DNA from 3 places in the Alteromonas sp. 4NH20-0056 genome. Region 1 is predicted to be linked to each of the others. Evidence: predicted binding sites of a transcription regulator. Region 1 holds the regulator's gene; each other region holds the start of a gene.

Region 1 (5,559 bases):
ATTTTGAATCGATATGCATGTTTATCTTTCTCTTGCTGCTTAGTCGTTTCCTAGAGCACAGGAGCCGGCACCGTGCCTCTCAAATTTCTGCAAATATGACACAATACATTCCAGTGTCGGCAACACAGCTTAGTGCTGATGGAAAGGTCCATCAATGCTTAGCGAAACAGCTCTCAGTTGGCGATATCGTGCTAATAAAGGCGGGGGAAACCATACCCATTGATGGTACGGTGATTGAAGGAAACGCATCGGTTGACGAGTCTATGTTGACTGGCGAATTTGAGCCCATTCATAAATTTACAGATAGCCACGTCTATGGCGGTACGATCAACCAAGACGGTGTATTGACCGTACGGGTAACTCAAACCCTTAAACATGCGCTGGTCAATCAAATTGTTCGCCTGCAAGCAAGTGCTATGGCATCAAAGCCAAAGGCCGCACAACTGGCTGACAATTTCTCTCGTTATTTCGTTGCAGCAGTATTATTAATTTCACTTACCACCTATGGCTATTGGTATGCCGTTGGCAGCGACCAAGCATTTTGGATTACTATTTCTGTGCTTGTTGCAACCTGCCCTTGCGCCCTTGGCTTAGCAACGCCATCTGCCCTAACTTGTGCAATGGCAAAACTCAACAAGCAAGGGGTATTGTTAAAACGTGCAGATGCGCTAGAGCAGCTTACCTACATTAATACAATTTGCTTAGATAAGACCGGTACATTAACCGAAGGTAAATTTACTATAAGCAAACGCTGGATAGCGACAGGGGTTGATGAAACCGAAGTAATTAAGCTTGCTACTGCGCTAGAGTCTCGCTCTGAGCACCCTATCGCTAAGGCGTTTGACGGTGAAGTTGCGTTTTCAGTAGAGGCATTCGCCGTCTCACCGGGTAATGGTATTACTGGGCGCATCAACAATACCGAGTTTACTATGGGAACGGCGTCGTTCTGCGGCTTCCCCGCCCTCGATCATATCCCTTTTAATGCCAATGTATTTTTGTGCGCGGGCGATACATTAATTGCCGCCTTCCTCGTTAGCGACTCACTGCGAAAAGACGCAGCTGACACGCTCAATTTACTTAAAAAGAATGACCTCATCGTATTAAGTGGTGATACCCAAAGTAACGTAGACGCATTAACTGCAAACCTGCCGGTGTCTATCGCCCAAGGCGGACTTTCACCAGCGGGAAAATACGAACGTGTTAAACAGCTTCAAGCTGATGGACGACGCGTGCTGATGATGGGCGATGGAATTAACGACGCGCCCGTACTGGCCAGTGCAGATGTTGCCGTAGCGGTTGGAAACGCGACCGATGTTGCCAGAACCGCTGCGGACGTTATTTTGCTGGGTGATAGCTTATTGTCAGTTCCTTTGCTAATGGATGTTGCCCAGCGTGTTAAAGTTAAAATACGTCAAAATATTGCGTGGTCCATTGGCTATAACCTAATTATTCTTCCGTTCGCGGTTTCTGGCTTATTGTCGCCGTGGATGGCGGTGGTCGGCATGTCGCTAAGCAGTATAATTGTTGTGACTAATTCAACCCGTTTATTGAGATAACAGCATGAGCATTATTTATGTACTAATTCCGGTTGCCATCATCATCGTTGCACTGGCCATTGTTATCTTTTTTTGGGCGGTAAAATCAAATCAATTTGAAGACTTAGACCGACAAGGCTACAGTATTCTGTTTGACGATGACCTTCCACCTGAAGAAAAGAAGTTGGCTGAACAACGGAAAAAAATTCAACAAGATAGCGAGCAACAATGACAGATTTTAATCTCCTTTCTGCGTTCCTTATCGGTCTCGCTGGAGGTGTTCATTGCGTCGGGATGTGCGGCGGCATTGTTGTTGCACTTCGTATGGGAAGTCCTTCACACGCTTCGCCACTGCCGTTTACGCTTATGTACAATACGGGCCGAATTATAAGTTATACCATCGCTGGCGCGTTAACCGGCGCAATTGGTAGTATGTTAACCCGCTCATTTCCCCACGCACCAACCATACTTTCGGTACTCAGTGGCGTCATGCTCATTATGTTAGCGTTGTATTTAGGCAATTGGTACAAAGGTCTTACTGCGCTAGAGTCGATAGGACAAGGTATATTCAAACGCATTCAACCTTATTCTAAACGCTTTATTCCTTTTGCTACACCACTACACGCCCTTCCCTACGGATTCATCTGGGGTTGGCTGCCATGTGGGTTGGTTTATTCAACACTTACATGGTCTCTCGCATCATCCGGCCCTCTCGATGGCGCGCTGATTATGTTGTTTTTTGGGCTTGGAACCTTACCAACACTGATTGCTGCGAGTTATAGTGTTGATTATCTGGTACGTGGGTTTAAACACGCCGTAACACGCCAACTTATTGCGTGTGTGTTATTGATGTATGCGATTTTATTAATTTATCGAGCAATCTTTTAACGAAAGTAGTAACATCACAAAAAAAGATGAATGTAATATTCGGAGCAAACTATGAGCCAAGGAAGCCAATTTTCAATACATTGTCAAAATTGTAGCTTTAGTCATTTATGTTTACCGGTTGCGTTAAACAAAACAGAGATTGAGTCTCTCGATGATATTATCGAACGTAAAAAGCCGCTACATAAAGGCGATGCGCTGATAAATTCTGGTGACAAGTTTGTTTCATTATTTGCTGTTAGAACGGGCTCCTTTAAATCTTTTGTCACAAATCAAGATGGCGAAGAACAGGTCATTGGTTTTCATTTCCCTGGTGACATCATTGGTTTTGATGCACTTAGAGAAAACCGCCACCCCAGCTACACCCAAGCGTTAGAAACCGCAATGGTGTGCGAGCTTCCTTATGAGACACTTGATGAAATGTCGATGCAATTTCCTAAATTACGTCAACAGATCATGAGTTTTATGAGTGCTGAAATTAAGCAAGACCATGACATGATAATGTTGTTGAACAAACGCACTGCCGAAGAGCGCTTACTTTACTTCATTAATCATTTGTCGCAGCGTTTTGAAGAACGCGGTTTCTCTCATAGAGAGTTTCACCTCACTATGACAAGAAACGAGATAGGTAACTATCTAGGCCTCACCATAGAAACCATTAGCCGTTTACTCAGCCGTTTTCAAAAAGAAGGGTTAATTAAAGTCGATGGTAGACTTATCAGCATTCTCGACTTCGATTCAATCAATAGCCGCTTAAGTGTGTTGAGCGGCCCAAGTATCGTGTGCAACGGATAATGAGAATTAAACGTCCCTTGATCTGAAACAAGTAACATTTTAAGAAATACCTATTACACTTAAATCATAGTAATGTTCCAACTGCTCTAGTGGGAGAATTTATGATTGAGTACAAGCACATACTAGCCGTTATCGACTTAGAACGTGAAGATCACCCCGCCCTCCAGCGTGCTTTAGAACTTTCAGAAAAAACCGGGGCAACAGTAACTGCCTTGCTCGTGGTTTACGACCTGTCGTATGACATGACAACGATGCTTAGCCCCGAAGAACGCGAGGCCATGCGCGATGCTGTCACTGCAGATCACGCCAAATGGTTTTCCGATAGCCTTAAGAATCTCAATATCGCTAATGTTGATATCGTGGTTGAATGGTGTAACCGTTCGTACGAATCCATTATTCATTACACTATCGACAACAACATCGATTTAGTGGTGAAAGCTACTAAGAAACATGACGATCTCGTCTCTGTTATATTCACTCCTACTGATTGGCACCTCTTAAGAAAAAGCCCGTGCCCGGTATTACTTGTCAAAGATCACGATTGGCCGGAGGATGGTGAAATAATCGCGGCCATTAATGTTGGGACCGAAGATGAAGAACACGCGCAATTAAATGAAAAGATCACCGTCATCGCTGGTGATTACGCGAGATTATTGAGCGGTAACGTTAACTTAGTGAATAGCTTTCCGTCCACGCCGCTTAACATTGCAATAGAAGTCCCCGAGTTTGACCCCGAACAGTACTACGATGCAGTTAAAAACCATCATCAGGAGGAAATGATAAAACATGCCACTAAATACGGCATTCATGAATCCCGTTGTTTTGTGAAAGAAGGGGTGCCAGAAAAAGTCATACCGCAGCTGGCAAAAGAGAAAGACGCTGAACTTGTGATCATCGGTACGGTTGGAAGAACGGGTTTCTCAGCCGCTTTGATTGGCAATACGGCAGAGCATGTTATCGACAAACTGCAGTGCGACGTACTCGCCGTTAAACCGGAAGGGTTTGTTAGCCCTCTCGCGAAGGGGTAATATGGGTTGAATAACAGCGCCGTTGTAACAACATCATATTATGCCCCTCGTTAATTTCTTCACGCTTTGTTGTAGCTATAATTGCTGTATAATGTGGCGTTTTGAATTAAGCAGTTTTAACCACTATGAATCTAAGCGCAGAACGTGCGGGGCTTGCCACAACGCCTTCGGCAAAGAGCAAACAAAAATACAGTTTCAATAAACTCCAAAAGCGTCTTCGCCGCAATGTAGGCAAGGCCGTTAGCGATTTTGGAATGATTGAGAATAACGATAAAGTAATGGTGTGCCTGTCAGGGGGAAAAGACAGCTACACCATGCTCGATATCCTTATGTATTTAAAGAAAATTGCGCCTATTCATTTTGATATTATTGCGGTTAACCTCGATCAGAAACAGCCAGGCTTTCCCGAACATATTCTTCCTGAGTATTTAGACACCATTGGTGTTGAATACAAGATAGTCGAAGAAGATACTTATTCTATCGTTAAAGACAAAATTCCTGAGGGAAAAACAACCTGCTCACTGTGTTCGAGACTGCGTCGCGGTATCTTATACCGCACTGCAAAAGAACTTGGTGCAACTAAAATCGCGCTCGGTCATCACCGAGACGACATGTTGGAAACGTTCTTTTTGAATATGTTTCATGGTGGTAAATTGAAATCAATGCCACCTAAATTGGTTAGTGACAACGGTGAGCATATTGTTATTCGCCCCCTCGCTTACTGTACTGAAAATGACATTGCAAAATATTCCCAAATAGCGGAATTCCCTATTATTCCGTGCAACCTGTGCGGCTCACAAGAAAATTTGCAGCGTCAAAATATCAAAAACATGTTACAAGATTGGAATAAACGTTTTCCTGGTCGAATAGAGTCGATGTTTACCGCCCTCCAAAATGTTGCACCATCTCACTTGGTGGATAAAAACTTACATGATTTTTCCGCAATAACAACACAAAACGGCCCGGTAGAAGATGGCGATATTGGCTTTGACGCTCCCTCTTTTAACCACACGCCAGTCGACGACAGCGATGTTGATAGCGACAGTATTCAAGTAGTAAATATAATGGAACCTAAATAAATGAAAATAGGCCTCGCACTTGGTGCTGGAGCAGCACGGGGATGGACACACATTGGTATTATTCAAGCATTAGAAAAGCTTGGGATTAAGATAGACGTTGTTGCTGGCTGTTCTATTGGTGCTTATGTAGGCGCGGCTTATGCAAGCGGCAAGCTTGAAGGGTTGAAAGAATGGTCTTGTTCGCTGTCAGAGTGGCAAGTGTTAGCGCTGATGGGCGTAGGTCTTCGAAGAGGTGGT
Region 2 (5,559 bases), on a different contig from region 1:
GGAAGTGATTTCTTTGCTGACGTTATTGAGCAACCGGCACTTAAGATGGGCGAAATTATTGTTTTTAAAACGTTCGAAAAGGCGAGTTTTGCCATCATTACTCGTGCGAGTAAAAACGTAAAACGCGGTTTTATTGTAGCCAATCCATAGCATAACGATAGCCGCTTTATCCAAGGAGCGGCTATGCATCAACCTACATTATCTTCATCACAACGTGCGTGGTTAACCCTCGCCTCTGCGGTAGACGTGCCAACCGGGAAATGGCTAGCATTACTCAACGCTTATGATTGTAAACCGGAGGACATCGTTAGCGATGACCTTAAGATAAACGATTTACCTGAGTATAAGCCGCTCGTTAAAAAGATATCGAAGGCGCGTGTAACAGACGCTATTTTATGGTGGGAGGTCAGCGACAATCACCATATTGTGAGTTATGCCTGCGACACTTACCCTAAACACTTGCTCGCATTAGATAATCCGCCTTTGGTGTTATTCATTGTGGGCCATCATCAATTGCTGGTTAACCCTTCCGTCGCCATCGTTGGAAGCCGTAGGGCTAGTCATCAAGGTAAACAAATTGCGCATATGCTATCAATGCAACTGGCGCAGCAGGGAGTAACGGTAGTCAGTGGTATGGCAATGGGTATCGATGCAAGTGCACATCACGGCGCACTTGGCGAAACGGCGAGTACGATTGCTATCACGGGTACCGGGCCTGATAACGTTTACCCGCCCAAGAATTTGCAATTACATGCGCAAATAACCGAGCGAGGAGGGGCTTGTATGACCGAGTTTTTTCCTGGCGTGTCTGCAAGAGCATGGCATTTCCCTCGACGTAATCGAATTATTGCCGCGTTAACCCTTGGAACCGTGGTGGTTGAGGCAAAAATTAAGAGTGGCACCTTGATAACAGCGAATTTGGCCGCAAATATAGGGAGAGAAGTATTTGCAGTACCAAGTAGTATTTTTAATACGCATTCTGAAGGTTGTCACTGGTTAATCCAGCAAGGTGCTAAACTGATAACTAACGTCGATGACATTATTGATGAAATTGCGGTGCAGCCATTACCTTTTATGACTAAGGCTGATACCGATAGCAAAAAAAGTGAAGTGAATAACTTGGCAACCGATACATTATTAGATAGTGTGGATTACGACATCACTGCTATTGATGTTATAGCCCAACGCAGCGCCACTCCTGTGAACCAGGTAATGGCAGTGTTATTAGAGTATGAGTTGCGTGGTTTGGTAACTGCTGTCCCTGGCGGTTACGTTAAATTGAGGGGTAAATAATATGTTCGACATCCTCATGTATCTGTTTGAAAATTTCATTCACAGTGAAACAGAAATTCGTGTTGACCAAGATGAGTTAACCGAAGAGCTTGTGCGTGCAGGTTTTCATCATGATGAAATATACAAGGCACTTGCGTGGCTTGAAAAGTTAGCCGCGCTACAAGAAACCGATATTAAGCCGTATTTCTGTAAAGGGATTAATACCAGCCTTAGTCGTATCTACACCCACGACGAGCAAATGCGTCTCGATGTAGAGTGTCGCGGTTTTCTCTTGTTCTTAGAGCAGGTGGCTGTGCTGGATGCGTCGACACGCGAAATGGTTATCGACCGTGTCATGGAAATCGATTCAGCAGAATTCTGTCTTGAAGATTTAAAGTGGGTAGTGCTTATGGTGCTATTTAATGTACCTGGCAAAGAAAAGGCTTACGCGCAAATGGAAGATTTGTTATTTGACGAATCTGATGGTGTGTTGCATTGATTAATGCAGCACGTCAGATATTGCTGTAGCCATCATGTCGAAAATAGACCATTCATTATTTTCAGCACATGAACATGCGTTGAACGACACATTTGGGGATTGCCCAGAGTGTGGCAAGGCATTGCATATAAGAAACAGTAAGTCAGGGCCATTTATTGGCTGTACTGGCTACCCAGATTGCCACTTTAGTAAACCATTACACGACAAACAAACAACACTACTTAAAACGTTATCCGGTTCATCGTGCCCATTGTGCCATGAAGAGTTAGCGATTAAGAAAGGTCGGTTTGGTATGTTTGTTGGCTGTACCAATTTCCCCACGTGCCACCATATTGAGCCCATAAAACAGCAAGAAGACACGCATGTCGTTTGCCCAAAGTGTGAAAAAGGGCAGCTTATTTCACGCACAAATAAATACGGTAAACAGTTTTTTGCGTGCAATCACTATCCCCAATGTCGTTATGTGTTAAATTTCACGCCAATAAATAAAAGCTGCCCAGAATGCGGGTGGGCTGTCATGATTGATAGAAAAGGACGCGCATGCTGCCCTCAACCTTTATGCGGGTATTGCGAGTAAACGAGAGTTAACGTACTAAAATGAACACCACAAATAACGCTCATGAAGGGCGAGAAGATAACGTTGATCCAATTATCAGCGCGTTTGAAAATGGCGAGCTACTGGTGTATCCCACCGAGGCGGTAATGGGCATAGGGTGCGATCCTGATAATGAAGCTGCAGTGCGCAAGCTATTAGAGATAAAACAAAGATCTATTGAGAAAGGGGTAATCCTGATTGCAGCCAATTATTCTCAGCTTTTACCCTATGTAAATGATGACGCAGTACTACAACATAAGCGTACTGATATCTTTTCCAGTTGGCCTGGGCCTAATACATGGTTGCTGCCTAAATCGAAAAATACACCTGCCTGGTTATCGGGCTCTCATCCGAAAATAGCAGTTAGGGTCACTAATCATCCTGTCGCTAAAGCGTTATGTGAAAAACTCGGTAGGCCGATTGTTTCTACCAGTGCAAACTTAGCGGGTGAGCCTCCGACACGCAGCATTGATGAAGCTAAAACGGTGTTTGCTGATTCCGTAGTGTATGTCGAGGGTGATATCGGAGGGTTAGACAAACCGAGTATTATTAGAGACGGCGATACTGGAGAGGTAATACGCGCATGACTCAGTCGTTACAATTAGATGGCAAAAATGCTGCTGAAGTTATAGCGTTAGTAAAAAGCTATTTGCTCGGCTTACAAGACAACATCTGTCAAACGTTAGAATTAGCTGATGGCAAAGGGCAGTTTGTTGAAGATTCTTGGGTACGTGAAGAAGGTGGTGGTGGCCGCTCTCGCGTTATCAAAAACGGCGCCGTTATTGAACAAGGTGGGGTGAATTTCTCGCACGTTTTTGGCAGCCAAATGCCTGCGTCAGCGACGGCCAATCGCCCAGAGCTTGCAGGTAGAAACTTTCAGGCAATGGGTGTGTCATTGGTTATCCATCCACACAACCCCTATATTCCTACTTCTCATGCTAATGTACGTTTCTTTATTGCGGAGAAAGAAGGTGAAGCGCCTATTTGGTGGTTTGGTGGCGGCTTCGACTTAACGCCATTTTATCCGTTTAAAGACGATGTGATGCATTGGCATGATACGGCTAAGAAACTATGCGCTCCGTTTGGCGAGAATGTATATCCAAAATACAAAGCCTGGTGTGACGAGTATTTTTATCTTAAGCACCGCGACGAAACGCGAGGCGTAGGCGGGTTATTCTTTGACGACCTAAACGAACTTGGTTTTGAGCAGTCATTTGCTTTTATGCAAGCGGTCGGTAACGGTTACCTAGATGCTTATATTCCCATTGTCGAACGCAGAAAAGCGATGGCGTTTACTGAGCGCGAGCGAGACTTTCAATTATATCGTCGTGGACGTTATGTTGAGTTTAATCTTGTTTTTGACCGAGGCACCTTATTTGGGCTTCAAACCGGTGGTAGAACCGAATCGATATTAATGTCGATGCCACCACTAGCCCGATGGGAGTATTGTTATACTCCTGCGCCAGGTAGCGCAGAGGCAAAACTTATTGATTGGCTGAAGCCAACCGACTGGTAATGTGTTGGGCTGCAATGCCTTTGCAGCCCGTAATCTTGATCCATATCAACCCTCTATCCTATTGGATTCCCCAGTGCAAATGACCTTTGCGCTGGATCAATAGAATTATTCGTAAACGTATTACAGTGACGTCATCTTATTTAAACACAGAAGAGACACACTATGCGTAAACAAGCACTCTCAGCACTTTGCCTTTCTCTTGCACTAGCAGCGCCATTCGCGACAGCACACCAGCAGGGCGACATCATTGTCCGTGGCGGTTTCACAACAGTTACCCCTGACGAATCTACGTCTAACATTATTGCAGGTGGGAATGATTTAGGTGTCGCGCTTACTATTGATAGTAATACCCAGTTAGGGATTAACGTTGCTTACTTTGTTACCGACAATATCAATATTGAATTACTTGCCGCAACGCCGTTTAAGCATGATGTTAATTTTTCAGTAAACGACCCATTAGATACTGGCACTAAGCTTGGTGAAGTAACGCATTTGCCGCCGACATTAACTGCAAACTACTACTTTAACGATGCAAGTTCAGCCTTCCAGCCATATATTGGTGCAGGGATTAACTATACGTTTATCTTTGATGAAGAATTTACGTCTGCTAACAAAGAGGCTGGCCTCAGTAATTTATCGCTCGATAACTCTTTTGGTTTATCTGCACAAGTAGGTATGGATTATAAAATTGATACAGACTGGCACGTTAATGCGTCTGTGCGGTTTATTGATATAGATACAGAAGCGTCGTTTAACGTGGGTGAAGCAAGCGGCAGCGTTAACAGCATCGAAATAGACCCATGGGTATATACACTCTCTATTGGCTACACCTACTAAGCTGCTTGTAAGTTAACACTACATATATGATAAACGCGCCTAAATCACCGGCGCGTTTTTATTTTGTGTTCACCATGTGTTCAGCTAGTTGGTCTAGCGACGAAAGTAATTGCTGTGCCAACGTAAAATCATCAACGGTTTGATGCATGGCTTTACGCATACAGTACATCCACTGCGCTTTCAGTTCTGGTGTAACGGTAAAAGGCAAATGTCTAGCGCGTAAACGCGGGTGGCCAAACTCCCGTTGATAGTTATCAGGTCCACCCAGCCACAAGCTTAAATATAAAAAGAACACGTGACGAATGCGAGTAAGCGGCTGAGGGTGCATCGCATAAAGTTCGTCTGCAACACTATCGGTTTCCATAATGTCATAAAAACGATTCGATAATTCTCGCACTTTCTCTTCTCCACCTATTCGAAAATATGGTGTAGTCTGATCGACCTTATTGTCGCTTATTCGTTTCGATTTAAAGAAGTTTCGTATTCCCATGAAAAAATTCGCTGTATTCGGAAATCCTATTGCCCAGAGTTTATCACCAACTATTCATAAAATGTTTGCTGATCAAGTTGGAGAGAGTATTTCTTATGAGAAGATACTTGCGCCAGAAGATGGTTTCATTGATGCAGCAAACGTGTTTTTAGCGCAGAAAGACGCGGTGGGTTGCAACGTCACCATGCCGTTTAAGCTTGATGCATTTAACCTAGCAAAAGTTGATGACCAAGCTGCTAAAGATGCGCAGGCTGTTAATACACTAATGAAAGGTGATAACGGTGACGTGCTTGGATACAACACAGATGGTATCGGGCTGGTAAACGATTTACTAAATAGCGGTGTTGAGA
Region 3 (5,559 bases), on a different contig from region 1:
GGTAAATCCGCCATATCTTCCGCATCGACATAAGGAGGATTTGACACAATTAGATCGTACCGCTGGCCTTTTAAATTAGTGAAAAGGTCAGAATGTATAGGGTATACGCGATGACTTAATTGATGTTCTTGAATGTTAATATCGGCCACTTCCAATGCATCGGTACTAATATCAACGGCATCGACTTGTGCGTCTGGGTAGGCATGTGCGAGGGCAATAGCGATACATCCGCCGCCGGTACACATATCCAAAATGTGAGCTGGCGCTTCATTTACGAAAGGAGCAAACTCGTTTTGAATTAGCTCTGCGAATGGAGAGCGAGGGATCAGCACCCTTTCATCAACATAAAACGGCATACCACAAAACCATGCTTCATTTGTAATATACGGAAGTGGCATTCGTGTTTGAACGCGTTTAAGTACAAGTTCGGCGACTTTCTCTCGTTCACTTTTAGTCAGTTTGGCGTCAAGTAAGCTCTCACCAACGTGTTCAAGGATAGGGTGAGAAAGATGAAGCGCCTGCATAACCAAACTGATGCTTTCATCCCAAGCGTTATCGGTACCATGACCAAAATAAAGACCCGCATCGTTAAAACGGCTGGTTGCCCAACGAATCATGTCGCGTAATGATTGAAGGTCTTCAATCGCTTCTTCTAGATAAAATTTGTCCGTCATGGGGTTTGGGTACATCGAGAATTATAAAACTGGTATCATACCCAAAGAATGCCTCTGCGCCCACGTTAATTTGCATATCGGTTAAGAATGAAAGCATTTAAAAAAGAACTAAAAGCCATGAAAACGCGAAGCACGAGTGAACCTGAGATACAGGAAGAGCGCTTCTCGTTTGCTGATGCGATGAAAGGGGTAAAGCCACTTGTTCAAGACAAAGTTCTCCCCAATAAACGTGTCGAACTGAATAAAAAGAAGCATAAAGCAGCATCGAGCGGGCTAACGCGAAGCAAGCAAGTGTCTGCGACGTTTACGTTTTCCGATATGTATCAAGCCGCACTGCCAAATGAAGGCCCGGTGCGCTATTGTCGAGACGGTGTGCCAACACATGTATTGAAGCAACTTCGACGGGGCGACTACTCTCCCGAACTCATGCTCGATTTACATGGTTTAACGCGAGAGTTAGCAAAGCAGGAAATTTCAGCGCTACTTTATGCCGCTAAGAAAGAGTCGATACATTGTGTGTCAATAATGCATGGATTTGGTCAAGGTGTGTTGAAAAACGCATTACCGCATTACCTCGTTCAGCATCCTAGCGTCAATGCCTTTCATCAAGCACCATTAGAATATGGAGGACAGGCGGCACTTCTTGTACTTGTCGACGTGCCCTCACCTTTTGACAAACAATAATGCTACTTCTCTAGGTCTGCGCTGTTGTGCATAAACAGGTAAGTGTAATACCCCATCATCGCAACGATAATAAAAATACCAAACAGTGAGCCCCATACCACAGGATCTTTTAACATAGTCCAAAACATAATCATGCTCCTCATTAAAATCTATATACGTATTTTAAATAACGGTGTGATGACAGCTATGATCTAGATCAACTCTCTTCATGCGCTATAGCGTCTGTGTGCTGTACATTGATCTGAATCAATAACTCTGGACAGTTACAACATAGGCTAGCTTTCAATTTACTCGTGGGATATCCTTTTTCTTTTATTTTCGAAGGTATAAAAGCTTGAACCGACATAACTATAAAGCGGCATTACTGCTTTGCATCGCAACGCTCTCGACATCAACGTACGCCACAGTAGTCGAAGTACGCACTGTAGAAGGTGACTTTCAGGTAAACCTATTCGACGAAGCGACACCTCAAACGGTTGAGAATTTTTTGGAGTATGTGAATTCAGGTGCGTATGCCAATAATACGGTTCACCGCAGTGCAACTAACTTTGTGATACAAATGGGCGGGTTTGCTTATAACGGTGCTTTTCCTCCAGAGCCCATCAACACAGGCTTAGCGGTAAGTAACGAGCCCGAACTCTCAAACGTTCGCGGTACGATTGCCATGGCAAAAATAGGAGGGAACCCTGACAGCGCAACCTCTCAATTTTTTGTAAATCTGGGCGATAACTCCGCGAATCTAGATGTTCAAAATGGTGGCTTTAGTGTTTTCGGCCAAGTGATCGGAGACGGAATGGAGGTAGTCGAGCGTATCGCAGACCTACCACGATTCAACTTCGGCGCACCTTTTGAAGAAATACCACTTCGAGATTACTCCGCAGCAGATGCCGGCAACGGTGTTGTACCAGATGACGACAACGTAGTGATTATTACTGATATTGTTGTTATTGACAGTGCAACGGTTACAAACCCTGATTTGAATCCTACGCCCAATACCTTAATAGATGCTCAACCTCCTACACAGCCTTCGACAGGCAGCAGTGGCGGTGGCGCGATAAACGTGCTGTTTCTGTTAGGCCTTGGTTTAATCAGTGTGGGTAGACGTTTGTCTTCACGAAAAACAAAACTATCACGCCGGTAGTAGGTGTGTAGACCGAAATATTGCTCACAGAAAAAAATGAATCGAAATAAAGCAAAATAGTTATTGCAAATAATTCTCATTTGCAATAAAGTTGTTCCTGCCTGTTCGACGTTGAGCGAAATTCGGTCTTGGTTTAGCGTCGCTAAGGGAGTAGACAATCGTCTACTCCCTTTTTTTATCTCAAGTTCATGTTAAGTAAACAACTTCATGAACCAGCCTTTTTGAAGGTCTTCTTCGCATGTTTTTAGCTGATTAGCATAACGAAGGGATCGGGCCTTAACTTTAGCCGCTACCTTTTTTAACCATGGCTTTCTATCGTACGAACGTCGCTTATAGCCGCCCCATCCTTCGTGATAGTTAAGATATTGCGCGTAAGCATCCCATTTTGAAATACCATTTACTTTTTGGGTTTTATAGATAAACCAGCCCATAAAATCGATAGCATCGTCGAAGTCATCGCGGTCAGCGCCACTGTTATCAGTTTCACGCATGTAATCTTCCCACGTGGGGGTTTTGGCCTGTGAGTATCCATACGCAGAGCTTACGCGCCCCCACGGTACGAGACCAAAAAACACGTAATCTCGTGGCGGTAATGCATCATGTCTAAATGAACTTTCCTGATACATCATGGCCATGGGTACATGTATCGGAACGCCCCACTTATCTCTGGCATCGGCTGCTGCGTCATACCAGTCCTCTTTTTCGTAAAATATTTCACACAAATTGCTGCTATTTTTAGGCGGCGTGGTTGCACACCCTGAGATGAATAGCGGAAACAGGACGACCAAACTTGATAAAAAAATAAACAATTTTTTGAACTTTTGATTCATACGGTGTCTTACATATAGTTCTAGTAAAATGTGTGTTTCCCTGGAACCCCTTCTATGCCTAACATTATGTTAGGCATTTTTTTTTGCCGGAGGCTCAGAGAAATACGTTTTTATAAACGTGTCGAAGTCCTTGGTATCAGCTGTTTCAATGTCTTGCTGGGCTTGTAAAGAGCGCTGTGCTGCATCCGCGAATTCATTGGCAGTAGTGTACCGATATTCCACACTCTTCATTTGTGATTGATAGTGCTCAGCAAGTTCTAACCCCAAGACTCCATTGTCTTTGTTATCTTTTAACAATGCGTCCATTATTTTGCCTGATGGCGTTAACGACGGGTTATTCACTTTTTCTCGCTCAATATTTACTGCATCAGAGTAGCGCGTTGTCTCATTGGCAAGGTCAAGCAGTTCAGCCACCTCAGTAAAGGTGTCGAATAACGATGTGCACCAATCTCGCATACTAATCATATCTGCATTCGAGGATAACATAAGCTCGGGATTTCTTCCCTCAAGCACAACACGATTCATGTTGTCTTTTGCTTCATTAAGTTGTGCCTCATCCAAGTCGCTACTTGGCATAAGTAAACAGGAAAGTAGAAACACATCGAGAAAGTCGAATTGGGTTTGCGTAATACCAATCGAAGAAAATGGGTTTACGTCAAGTGCACGCACTTCGATATAGCTTATCCCTCGTCGTACCAATGCATCGGTTGGTTTTTCCATTGACTTTGTCGGCTGCTTAGGGCGAATAGGTGAGTACAACTCGTTTTCAATTTGCAGAATATTTTTGCTTAACTGTTGGTAATGCCCACCTTCTCCTGCAGCAAAGCTTTCAAAGCGCGCCGACGGCGTCTCCATTGCACCACGCAGCAACCGAACATAGTTATCAAGCTGGTTATAACAAATTTTAAGAGAAGATTGTTCAGCACTGGTATACCCCAAGTCGCTCATTCTCAACGACGTAGCGTACTCCATATAGTACGTGCCTTTACCCACTTTTTTAAATGGAAGCGCATGTTCTTTGCCGGTTAAAAAAGAACCACATAACGCGGGCGAAGCGCCATATAAGAAGGGAATAAGCCAACAAAAACGACGATAGTTCCGAATAAGCGCGAAATAGTCCGCTGATGTTTGGTCCTGACTGTGTGTGTTGCCGTGTAACAACGCCCATTGCTTCCAAAAGGTATCTGGAAATGAAAAGTTAAAATGCACGCCGGCTATCGCTTGCATCATACTGCCATAGCGATTTTTAAGCCCTATTCGGTAAACACGTTTCATTTTACCCACGTTCGACTCGCCAAAATAAGCAATAGGAATATCAGCTTCATCTTCAATAAAGCACGGCATACTCATTGGCCAGATTTTTTCATCGCCTATATTCTCAATAACATAGCGATGAATGTCTTCTAACTGTGAAATCGTTTTTGAAGATGCATTTTCCGGTGGTGTTATAAACTCTAACAATGATTCTGAAAAGTCTGTTGTGATGCAATCGTGCGTTAATGCCGATCCTAACGCCTGAGGGTGCGGAGTCTGCGCTAAAGCACCTGATGGCTTGATTCGCAGGGCCTCTCTTTCAACGCCACGCTTTATATCTTTAAGCGCAGTGAGAAACTCGGGCGATTTAAGCGCATCAATGCGCTGTTTTAGACTTATTGATTCTACGGTCAAAATTTATTTCCATGGAAAGATTGTTCCCCTCGTTATGGGGAGCAAGTAGCTAAATTCAAGTCACACACGGGCGATTATCAAACGCCCAAGGTCGCGCGCCAACCAATCAGTTAAGCGCCTTTCTTTCGTTTGTAGTTATCGATAGCGAAACAATTGGCATGTTCAATGATTTGAGCTGCCCTTCGATGGCCGAGTAATCCCCTACCACGATTATTTGCATAGTATCAGTTTGCAAATAGGTCGCTGCCAGCGCATTGATTTCCTCAATCGATATATCTCGGATAATGTTAAGTTGCTCGTCGCGATATTCTTTTTCCAAATCGTAACTATGCAATTGACGTAAAAACCGTGCTTTACTTCGAGGTGTTTCAAACTCTAACGCATCGCCTAACGTAAATGCATTTCGCATAAAGCGCAATTCATCATCGCTAACACCTTGGTCAATATACTGCTGCATTTCGTTAAAAATTTCGCTGATGCCTTTTGCGGTATGTTCTGCGGTCAAGTCCGTACTGACTTCAAACCACCCCAGCGTTTTTCCTCCAAGAAAGCCACTGTTGGC

What was found. Region 1 encodes FNR, which switches genes on or off when oxygen is low (the NO sensors DNR and NnrR bind a similar motif). Its sites were predicted from a motif close to TTGATCTAGATCAA; they were not measured.
Region 2: the regulator FNR is predicted to act here: its motif matches at 3,918-3,931, upstream of AC27EZ_RS08615 (OmpW family outer membrane protein).
Region 3: the regulator FNR is predicted to act here: its motif matches at 1,595-1,608, upstream of AC27EZ_RS00920 (DUF3149 domain-containing protein).

What each region holds. Positions count from the first base shown of each region.
Region 1 covers NZ_BAAJLS010000005.1:303,338-308,896, forward strand. The annotation lists gene AC27EZ_RS11775 (heavy metal translocating P-type ATPase) at 1-1,556, shown strand, start outside; gene ccoS (cbb3-type cytochrome oxidase assembly protein CcoS) at 1,561-1,767, shown strand; gene AC27EZ_RS11785 (sulfite exporter TauE/SafE family protein) at 1,764-2,423, shown strand; gene fnr (fumarate/nitrate reduction transcriptional regulator Fnr) at 2,475-3,215, shown strand; gene uspE (universal stress protein UspE) at 3,317-4,243, shown strand; gene ttcA (tRNA 2-thiocytidine(32) synthetase TtcA) at 4,369-5,322, shown strand; gene AC27EZ_RS11805 (patatin-like phospholipase family protein) at 5,323-5,559, shown strand, end outside.
Region 2 covers NZ_BAAJLS010000004.1:2,628-8,186, reverse strand. The annotation lists gene AC27EZ_RS08645 (LysM peptidoglycan-binding domain-containing protein) at 1-150, shown strand, start outside; gene dprA (DNA-processing protein DprA) at 184-1,293, shown strand; gene AC27EZ_RS08635 (DUF494 family protein) at 1,295-1,771, shown strand; gene AC27EZ_RS08630 (DNA topoisomerase family protein) at 1,806-2,348, shown strand; gene tsaC (L-threonylcarbamoyladenylate synthase type 1 TsaC) at 2,369-2,953, shown strand; gene hemF (oxygen-dependent coproporphyrinogen oxidase) at 2,950-3,882, shown strand; gene AC27EZ_RS08615 (OmpW family outer membrane protein) at 4,045-4,719, shown strand; gene AC27EZ_RS08610 (group II truncated hemoglobin) at 4,778-5,209, opposite strand; gene aroE (shikimate dehydrogenase) at 5,208-5,559, shown strand, end outside.
Region 3 covers NZ_BAAJLS010000001.1:201,384-206,942, forward strand. The annotation lists gene prmB (50S ribosomal protein L3 N(5)-glutamine methyltransferase) at 1-674, opposite strand, end outside; gene smrB (endonuclease SmrB) at 762-1,358, shown strand; gene AC27EZ_RS00920 (DUF3149 domain-containing protein) at 1,361-1,486, opposite strand; gene AC27EZ_RS00925 (peptidylprolyl isomerase) at 1,693-2,499, shown strand; gene AC27EZ_RS00930 (transglycosylase SLT domain-containing protein) at 2,691-3,329, opposite strand; gene gshA (glutamate--cysteine ligase) at 3,399-4,997, opposite strand; gene AC27EZ_RS00940 (M16 family metallopeptidase) at 5,104-5,559, opposite strand, start outside.